DNA from 3 places in the Bradyrhizobium sp. PMVTL-01 genome. Region 2 is predicted to be linked to each of the others. Evidence: riboswitches for the same ligand, from Rfam matches in the RefSeq annotation. Region 2 holds a riboswitch; each other region holds the start of a gene.

Region 1 (3,274 bases), 3.3 Mb from region 2:
CCGAATCGGCAAGAGCTAGCCCAACATTCTGGTCGCCTGCGAGTACCCGCCCCAGGATCGCAAGCTCACGCATCTTCTGAACCGAGAAAGCAAGCCAGCTTTTGACCTCGGACGTAAGCCCGGTCTCTAGTTCAACATCGACAGGCACGTGAAGCAGCGAGCAGGATGGAGCGAGCTGTACACGGCGCCTGCCGAGCTTCGCAATCGCTGGATCCAGCCGCTGACGGAGCGACGACAAGTTCGAGCGCCATATGTTCCGGCCGTCGATCACACCGAGCGACATGATGAGATCTCTTCGGCCCGCTGCAATGATTTGATCCAATAGCTCTGGCGCTCGAACAAGATCGAGGTGCAGGCCGGAAACTCGCAGATTCAAGGCAGTATTTAGATTGTCGCCTAACGCGCCGAAATAGCTAGCAACCATGATCTTGATGGCCGGTCCCTCCTTTGCGAACCGGTTATAGGCATGTAGCAAAGATTTTCGCGCCGCCTCATCGAGATCAAGGGCCAGGCAGGGCTCGTCAATCTGAACCCAACTAGCCCCTCGTTCGGCCAATTCATGCAGAACGTCGATATAGACCGGTATAAGATCATCCAAAAGGGCGAGGGGCTGGAACGCGCTATCGGCACTCTTGCCGAGCTTCAAGAATGTGACCGGCCCGATCAGGACCGGGCGGGTCTGGAAGCCAAGAGCCTTTGCTTCCTCGTACTCTTCAATGGGTTTGCGAGAGCACAGTCTGAACGCTTGTCCCCTGTAGAACTCGGGAATCATGTAGTGGTAGTTGGTGTCGAACCACTTGGTCATTCCCTGCGCGGGTGCGCCAGATCCCCGCGGGCTCTGACCGCAACTCGCATCCTGGTCGTCGCATTGTGATCCGCGAGCCATGGCGAAGTACTTCTTGAGCGAAACGGATTCTCCTTTCGAGGCGTAGATCTCCGGGATGGCGCCAACCATGGCACTTGTATCGAGTACCTGATCATACAGCGAGAAGTCGTTCGACGGAATGATCGTGACGCCGAGAGATTTCTGACGAGCCCAGTTCGCTGCGCGCAGGCCGGATGCGTCCTCGTGCAACTGCTGTTCGCTGATCTTTCCGGCCCAGTAGCTTTCGAGAGCGAATTTGAGCTCACGCCTTGGACCGATGCGCGGCGTTCCGAGCGTAGCGATTGGAAGAGAGCGAAGAGACATAGTGTCAACCCCTGTTGGGGACAGAGGCCGTGGCGGACGCAGGCAGGGGAGTCGCACGTGCGACGGCTGCTTGGCGCACCACCGAGACACCCCGCCCGTGGACCCAATATTTTGTCGGGGCAGGTCTCCTGGCTTGCTGGTCATCGCTGCTGTCCGGCCTTCCCGAAGCCTTGGAGGCTTCAGTGACATCGTTGGACAGCGGCTCGCCGCTTACAGTTGCGGGGGCAGCGCCGGCATTCGCACCGGCTTCCCTCTTAGCTCCGGATCAAATGGGCACCGGAGAACCTCGACGGCTTGGATTATCGGCAGGAGAACTCTTCCGTCAACCTCTCAGATTGTGTGCCAAGCCGATCTCGGACACCTGTTGGGCGAATGAGCGCGCAGGTGTATGATTCACCACTATCTAAAGACATTCTCTAATCAAAGATTCCGAAATCAGACATGTCTTTGTCAGATGCCTCAATGAGCATTAGAGGTGCCTTGAAGCGGTGCCGCACGCCAGATCGATGAAAGGGACAGAAGCAGCCTGCCGGCCGGGAGTACCGCTGTTTCGAGCGGAATACTGGCGATGCGGCTTCCGCTTTCCAGAAGCTCGCCCAGCACCCGTTGGCCAGCAGTTTTCTCGGACTAAAGGATCTACATCGAATAGGCCAGGGCACGTGGCGCAATCTAGCAACATTCGCGGGGCGAGGTTGATTTGGCGTGCCAGCCGGACTTCGAAGGCGGAACTCGGCTTTGTGTCGCTGGCAATCCTGTAGCTCGAACGCCGACGATAGCGATAGCGAACCGCTCGGTTTAAATGGCGGCAAACGCACTGCCGATTGTCATCAGGCACTTGGCATCGAGGCGTTCACCTCTTGCGCTAACTATCCAGCGCAGCACAGGGAAACGACAGCTGCGGCGGATACACTGAATGAAAACATCGAAACGGGCGCAGGTCGGAAAGTCGACAAGTGGGACACTAAATCCGTGAAAATTTGCGCCTATTGCCTGGCACGAAGAATGCAAGCCCTCGGCATGCCCAGTCTCCTCCTGCTGGGCATGTCCAGCTCAGCCAATTGACGCTGTCGCTCGCGAGGGAAGTCAGCGGCGCGTGACGTAGAGGGGAGCGCCTGCTGGCGCGGGAGTAGCGGGGTGCCCCCTCACATCTCGGGACATTTCTTACGCTCGCTCATAGCAGGTTCAAGGTCACCCGCTTTGAAAGATGTCTGGATGAGACCTGATAGGCTGAGCTTTATGAAGAGAATGTCTGGAAGACCAGCGCCATGGCTTTGCCTGGCCGGATTTCTAATCTGCCTCGCCTGGCCGGCTGCCATGAGCAACAGTATTCGCGCCAACGACAGCCCCCTTGTCGAACGACTCAAGTCAACTTGGCGATCGCAAGATGGTGAGACGATAGAACAAATCATCTCCAATGTTTCGATGGTGGCCCAGTTCGTCCCTCAAATGTGGGGCGTTGTTGAACTTGGCCAAAACGACTTTGTTTTCGTTTCGTGGACCAGGCATCGGGACAACAAATCAGACGAACAGTCCGTTATCGCCTGGAAAGTCGCGCCCGACGGTACGATGGAACTCGCCTCAACGTATGCGAAGCCGATCGAGTTGGGCTGGCGCGCCCTGGCGCTCTCGTTGATCGCCACTGAAGTCGCACATGCCGAACCGGGCGCTAATCTTAACTTTCTGCATGATCCGACCAACTTCAACTTTGTGACTACGCCGCAAGGCCGGCTTGGCGATCTTCTGCGGCACGGCCGCTGCACTATCGTCGATCCTGTTGGAGTGGACTACCTACCGAAGCGGAACGACAAGCCGACCGAGAAGGGTGATATATGGCGCGTTCTGCTCGTGGTGAACTGTAGTATCCAAGGACCACGTTATTTTACGTACAATGGGGTCATCTCATTCGAGAAGACTGAAGGACATGATTGGGAGCCACAATCCTCCTTTGCCAAGCGCATCGCGAAATTTCCTCCTGGCTCCTGGTTTCAACGCATCGAGCCAAAGGAAGAGGAAGACTTAGAAGAGCGAAGGCCTTAGTAAACCGTCGTGCAGCGCGACATCGCGCCGCAGCCCGTCCATGGCCGG
Region 2 (3,274 bases):
GAAGCCGGCCAGCGCGCGGTCGCGCGTGCCGAGGCCAGCCAGCCTGATCTCCTGCTCTTCGGCGAGATGGGCATCGGCAACACCACGACATCAGCGGCGATCGCCGCGAGCCTGCTCGGCGTCAGCGCCGAGGAGATCGCGGGCAGCGGCACCGGCGTCGATGCGGCGGGCCGTGCGCACAAGGCGCGCGTGATCGATGCCGCGATTGCGCGTCATGGCGTTGCGGGCGCCTCGGCCGAAAAGATCCTGTGTGCTGTCGGCGGACTCGAGATCGCGGCGATCGCGGGCGCCATCATTGCGGCCGCGCAGCGCCGCATCCCTGTGCTGATCGACGGCTTCATCGTATCGGTCGCGGCGCTGGCGGCCGTGCGGCTCAACCCGTCGTGTCAGCCATTCCTGCTGCCTTCGCATCAATCGGCGGAGCAGGGACATCGGCTGGTGCTGCGCGCGCTGAACGTGCAGCCGCTGATCAGCCTCGATCTCAGGCTCGGCGAGGGATCGGGCGCCGCCATCGCGCTGCCGCTGGTGAGGTCGGCCTGCGCGCTCCACAATGGCATGGCGACCTTTGCGGAGGCCAATGTGCCTGACAGGCCTAGCTGACCCGCTGATTGACCGAGACCACCCGCCAGCCGCTCGCGAGCCGGTCGATCCGGGTCAGCGACAGCGGGTCGATGACGAAGCGTAACGCCGCCTCCGGTAGGAGATCGAGCGCGGTGCACAGCGCGGCGCGGATCGTGCCGGAATGCACGACGAGCGTTGCTGATCCGGCTCCGATCCGCGACAGGCCCAGCCGGACACGCGCGACCTGATCCTCAAAGCTCTCGCCGCCCGGTGGTCTCAGGTGCGCCGGATCGCTCCAGAATTGTACGTAGGCATCGCCGCCGCCCGCTGCGAGCTCGTCATGTCGCCGGCCGGTCCAGTCACCGAAATCCTGCTCGCCGAATTCGTCCACCAGAATAGGTTCGAGCCCCAGCGCCCGCGCCGTCTCGATCGTGCGCCGCGCAGGGCTCGCATAGCTCGCAGCATCCTGCGGCAGGCGCAACCGCAGCGCCTCCAGCTGCGCGCGGTCGGCCAGGTCCGCCGGTGCATTGGCGGCATGGATCGTCCCTTTAACGCCGTCGACGGGCGCATGTCGGATCAGCCAGAGGAAGGTTGCGCCTTCCATGCAAATCTCCGCGGAAGTTGGTGGCTGTGGCACTATCGCCGCAGCTTGCACATTGACTCCGTCCTGATCGTAATCCTAGATGCTCGCGACGGTTTCCCCGCAAGGGGATGAAAAGGGAATGCGGTGCGGGGACGTTGTCCCCAATGCCGTGGCTGCCCCCGCAACTGTGAGTGGATAATCCTTCGTCAGAAGCCACTGGGTCCTCGGTCCCGGGAAGGCGACGAAGCGGTCGTGACCCGCGAGCCAGGAGACCTGCCGTCAGCCGTGGTCACACGCGAAGATGTCGGTCGGGGAGTACAGACATTCGGCTTCATCAGAGGGCTGACAGGCCCGGGGTGAGACCTCGTTCGCTGTGACGTGCCACTGACGTCATACCGAGGTCTGACCCGTGTCTTCCATTCGTATCGTACGACGGCGCAGCGTCCTGCTCGCCTCCGCCGCGCTCACATCCGTTGCCGTTCTCGATGTGCCTGCTGCGCTCGCGCAACAGGCAAGCGAACCGCTGCCGCCCGTCGAGGTGTCGCCCGCCCAATCCCGCAAGCCGGCCAAGCCGGCTGCCCGGGAGCCTCAGAGCACGCGCCGCGCGGCGCCGCGCAGACCTGCCGCATCCGCAGCACCAAAGCCCGTTGTGCCGGCTGGGGGGGCGCAGACGCCGCTCAACACCAATGCGGTCGCCGAAAGCGCCTCACGCCTTGGGCTGACCGTGCGCGAAATACCCGCGACCGTCGAGGTCATCTCGGCCGAGACCATGCGCGAGCAAGGCTATCGCACCGTGTCCGAGGTGGCGCAGGGCGCGGTCGGCGTGACCTCCGGCGATGCGCCGGCGGAGCCGGCGGGCTTCTCGATGCGCGGCTTCACCAACAGCCAGATCAATACGCTTTACAACGGCATCAAGATCGGCCCGCAGAACATGACCTCGCGGATCATGGACACGGCCAATCTGGAGGCCGTGGAATTCCTGAAAGGCCCGGCTTCGCTGATCTCGGGCGAGGGCGCCGCCGGCGGCGCGATCAACCTCGTCACCAAGCAGCCGCACACCGGAGCCGTCCGCAACGAGGCGGACTTCTCGTACGACTCCCTGAACTCGTTCCGCGCCCATTACGGCTCCGGCGGCAGCACCAACGTTCAAGGCCTCGATTACCGCTTCGACATCAGCCGGTCCTCGCTCAACGGTTTTGTCGACGACACCTATACCAGGACGTTCGATGTCTCCGGCCAGCTCAACTACCGCGTCTCCGACAGTCTGAAGGTTTGGGGCGCGATCGAATATCGCGAGGACCGCGGAAAGGCCTATTGGGGCGCGCCGCTGGTGCCGGTCGCCTTCAGCGGCCCACATGCGACGGCGGGGATAGTCTCGGGCAATTACGTCTCGAACTACAATAAAGCCAATCTCGGTGCGGTCACCATCGACGACCGCACCTTCAACACCAATTACAACGTCCTCGACAACCGCAACGTGGCGCAGGAAGTCTGGTTGCGCGGCGGTTTTGAACTGAAGCTCGCGCCGGACCTGACCTTGAAGAGCCAGGCCTATGGTTATGGCGCGGAGCGCAGCTGGTTCAACAACGAGGTCGAGGCATTCAACTCCGGTACGAACCTGGTCGATCGCGAACGCTTCTATGTCGCGCACAGCCAGCGGCTGGTCGGCAACATCACCGACCTGATCTGGGATACTGACATCGCCGGCTTCGACAACCGGCTGGTCACGACGCTGTCGTCGAGCTACCTCGATTTCGTTCGGCCGGGTGCCGCGAATTTCCCGGGCGACTCCGTGTCGCTGGTCAATCCAGACCGAGGCTTCTACGGCACGCTCACGACCAAGCAGCAGACCGCGCGCATCGACAACGAGGCGCTGTCGTTCGAGGACCGGCTGAAGCTGACGCGGACTTTCGCGCTGGTCGGCGGCCTGCGCGTCGAGCATATCGGCCTCGACCGCAACTCGACCGACGTCAACGGGCTGGTGAACGCGGGCTTCCCGTTCACCAACGACTGGGCGCCGGTCACGGGACGCATCGGCTACACCTGGGAGGCCGTGCCTGGCCTGACCTTCTTCAGCCAGTACGCGACCGGCGCCGACGTGTCCGCCAACAACATCTTCCTGCTGTCACC
Region 3 (3,274 bases), 4.2 Mb from region 2:
CTCGATGTCATAGACCGAGAAGGTAAATTCGGCTCGCTTATCAGCCGAAATCGCCTTTACACCGGTCTCGTAGATGCGGGCGCTGGTCAAGTCGAGCGTCGTGCCCGGCGTTACTGAAAAGATACCCGCGGCTGCCGGATCGTATGCTGTGGCGTACATGCCATAGAACAACAGACCCTTGATTGGCTCGAAGGTCACGGCGGCTCGATAAGATACTGGTTGCCAGTTCTTGGTGAAGGGCTGCCCTGCTGGAATCGTACCGTCGAAGTTGATACCATCCCGAGTCAACGTCATGTCCTCGACGCGTATGCCACCGATTAGAGCCAGCATCGGCGTAATTTTGAGCTGGTCTTCGACCGTGATCGCTGCATCGTCTAGGCGGCTGTTGCGGATGCCTGGCTGCGGTGGCAGGCTATAAAGCCCAGGGGCGGGATTTACCACGGTCACGGAGTCGAACGGAAACTCGTCAGGATTCTGCTCCTGGGCGAACTGAATCTCGTTTCGGCTTACTGCCAATTGCGTGGCGAAGCGATTCTGCATGCCGAAAAAGGACGAACTCCAGATCAGGTCGGTGTTATCGCCGATTACCTGCTGCTTGTGATTAACAAAAAAGCGGTCTCGATCGATCATCGAGGTTCCAGTGTTGAACGCGTAAGTTTCACTGTCAAACCAGTGACGCTTGGCTCCAAATTCATAGGCTTGATTCTTGATCGTAATGTCCTCGTTCAGCGCCCATTCGAAGCCGCCACGCAGCCAGAGACCATGTGAACCGATGGAATTGTCGGCGACATTGTAGTTCGTCCTTAGTGTTCGCGAGTCCACTGTCACAGGCGAAATAACTGAACCATCAAAGGTGCTGATTGCCGATCCCGCGACGACACCGTGCGTGGAAAAAGGTCCAGAGAATGTTGTCGTTGTTAGCGGTGTGCCCCAATAGGCGTGGCCGTAATCTTGATTGTACTCGATGGCACCGAATACTTTGAAGGAATCGGTCACCCGGTAGTTGAGCTGGCCCGAGATATTGTTGAGCTGTTGATAGTCGCCTTCGATGAAGCTGTTGATCTTCGAAGAGCTGACATCGAACCGGTAGTCGAGCCCGTCAACTGACGTGCTGCCGCCAGACCCGAAATGCGTCCGATAGGTGCCAAGTGTATCTATTGAGGTGTCAAGTTCGTTCTTGATAGGACCGCTCGTGGGCTGTCTGCTCACATAGTTGACGGAGCCGCCGATCGTGGCAAGGCCTGACATTAGCGACAAGGGTCCCTTAACAAATTCGACTTGCTCTAGATTGGCAGTATCCAGGACGCGCGACGTGATGCTTTGCGGGCCAATCCATAGGCCGTTGTAGAGTACGGTCACTTCGCCAAAGGAAAAGCCGCGTGTGGAAAAGCCGGAAGGTGCCCCTGCCACATCGACCGCCAGCACGCCGACGGCGCCTGCTACCGTCTCGGGAGTGGTGCGGTAGCCCTGCTCGCGCATGGTTTGCTGACTGACAACTTCGACTGTTGCCGGCGTCTGAAAGACGGAAAGGCCGAGCAGGTTGGAGCTTGTTGCAACGACATTGCTATTGAGAGGTGTCGGCGCGGGCTCGGAATTTGCGATAGATCGCGTCGCAGGCTTGGGCCGTGCGGCCTGTGCGGCGCGCCTGGTCCGCTTCGGCACATTTGCCGGTTCCTGGCCGGGCCGGCTCGCAGTGCCATGCGGCTTGGGCGGCCGGACGGTCACCGGCTCAAGCTGTTGTGGGCTTTGCGTTGACGCAGATGCATTGGCCAAAAGCGCGACGACCACCCCGGGGATCAGCGCGGAGCATCGCCAGCGTTGCCTCGACGAGATCAAGCGGAGAGATTGCGCGCAGATGCGCGACGGCGCCGGGCGCCCAGTAAAGTTAGAAATCGACACGGTTGTGCTCGACGGCGAAACAATACACCCGTCACGCGCACTGGCACGACGATCTGCCCTTCGCCCCTGATACGGCAGACCCCGAACGCCTCTTGTAACGCTTCGGAGCACCCCGCCCGACGCGTTCGCGCATGACCATTGCTGGTAGCAGGTCTCCTGGCTCGCGGGTCGCTGCTTCGGATCACCTTCCCAGGATCAAGACAATCCCAGTGGCATTAAATGATCGTCGGCTCGCCGCTTACAGTTGCGGGGGCAGCTGCGGCATTGTCCGTTGCAACAGACGCACCGCATTCCCTTGATTAGCCCTTCGGGCACTACCGCTCTCAGACTTAATGAAGTTCAAAGGCGAGTCAAGCGGCGCTAGTCTCCGTCAGCTCGAAGATTAGAGGTGTGCCAGTTGGGACACGCCGCCCGTCAAAAAGCCATTGAGGCACGGATAAATTCACATTGGTTGGCTGCGGGTCATTTTCGGCGGTTTCAGCAGGGATTGTCGGCGGGCTGATGTCCGCTTTTAGCCCGTAAGCGTCCAACCAGCTCCTTCCTCGAAGCGTTGCGCCCGACCAGATCGCTGTGATTCAAGCTTCCAAACTGGGGGCTCGAATCATGCGCTACGAATTCGCCGATTATGAATGGGTTGGCATCAAGCCGATGCTACCGAACGAGCCCCGTGGCGTTCCTCGGGTGAACGACCGTCGTGTCCTCAATGGCATCTTCTGGGTCTTGCGCTCTGGAGCACCTTGGCGTGATCTGCCCGACATCTTTGGTCCGGTCCGTACACCACCTGCTACAACCGCTTTGTTCGTTGGCGGCGGGCTGGCGTTTGGGGCCGCATCATCGACGCGCTTGCCGCTGCCCATGACGCCGCTGTTCAGATGATAGACACCTCCATTGTTCGCGTGCATCAGCACGGGGGCCTACATCACAAGGGAGTCCGCGTCCTAGTTGGACTTGCCTGCAACGCCACCGTCGGGCACGCGAAGAACCCCGATTGCACCATGTACATCAAGACCTATATCGGCGCGGCAGAAGCAGCGCACGATAATGGCTGATTGGGCCGCGTTCTGCGATGGCAAGCGCGCTGCGGGCGGCGTGGTTGCGATGTCTCGCGCATTGCGTGTCTAACAACTTTCTGACTTTCGTATCGTGGAGAACCTGTTTCCCACCAAGTAGAACTAGGCCGTAAACCCAGCTGTGGACGCCCCCCCAGATGCAAGCGGCTCTTGAAACAGACCACGAAAAGTACCAGAGAGTCTCATGGCTACTGGGTCCACCACTTGCCTCCGAAATCCCGCGCGCGCCGCCCCTATCGCCCAAAGGGATTTCGTTGAGACCCCGGCGCAACTGGATAAACTGGTGCAACCACCAAGGACTCCCG

Evidence for each region. Region 2 has a riboswitch for cobalamin ahead of ACRQ5Q_RS28190 (TonB-dependent receptor domain-containing protein). Riboswitches for the same ligand answer to the same signal wherever they lie in the genome.
Region 1: linked by a shared signal. The riboswitch ahead of metE (5-methyltetrahydropteroyltriglutamate--homocysteine S-methyltransferase) and the one ahead of ACRQ5Q_RS28190 (TonB-dependent receptor domain-containing protein) in region 2 are both predicted to bind cobalamin.
Region 3: linked by a shared signal. The riboswitch ahead of ACRQ5Q_RS07305 (TonB-dependent receptor domain-containing protein) and the one ahead of ACRQ5Q_RS28190 (TonB-dependent receptor domain-containing protein) in region 2 are both predicted to bind cobalamin.

Annotation. Positions count from the first base shown of each region.
Region 1 is NZ_CP193982.1:2,511,781-2,515,054, reverse strand. It holds gene metE (5-methyltetrahydropteroyltriglutamate--homocysteine S-methyltransferase) at 1-1,189, opposite strand, end outside; cobalamin riboswitch at 1,291-1,493, opposite strand; gene ACRQ5Q_RS11300 (nodulate formation efficiency C protein) at 2,504-3,226, shown strand.
Region 2 is NZ_CP193982.1:5,794,448-5,797,721, reverse strand. It holds gene cobT (nicotinate-nucleotide--dimethylbenzimidazole phosphoribosyltransferase) at 1-600, shown strand, start outside; gene ACRQ5Q_RS28195 (histidine phosphatase family protein) at 593-1,165, opposite strand; cobalamin riboswitch at 1,238-1,439, shown strand; gene ACRQ5Q_RS28190 (TonB-dependent receptor domain-containing protein) at 1,554-3,274, shown strand, end outside.
Region 3 is NZ_CP193982.1:1,553,853-1,557,126, reverse strand. It holds gene ACRQ5Q_RS07305 (TonB-dependent receptor domain-containing protein) at 1-1,899, opposite strand, end outside; cobalamin riboswitch at 2,029-2,233, opposite strand; partial or broken gene ACRQ5Q_RS07300 (IS5 family transposase) at 2,503-2,834, shown strand.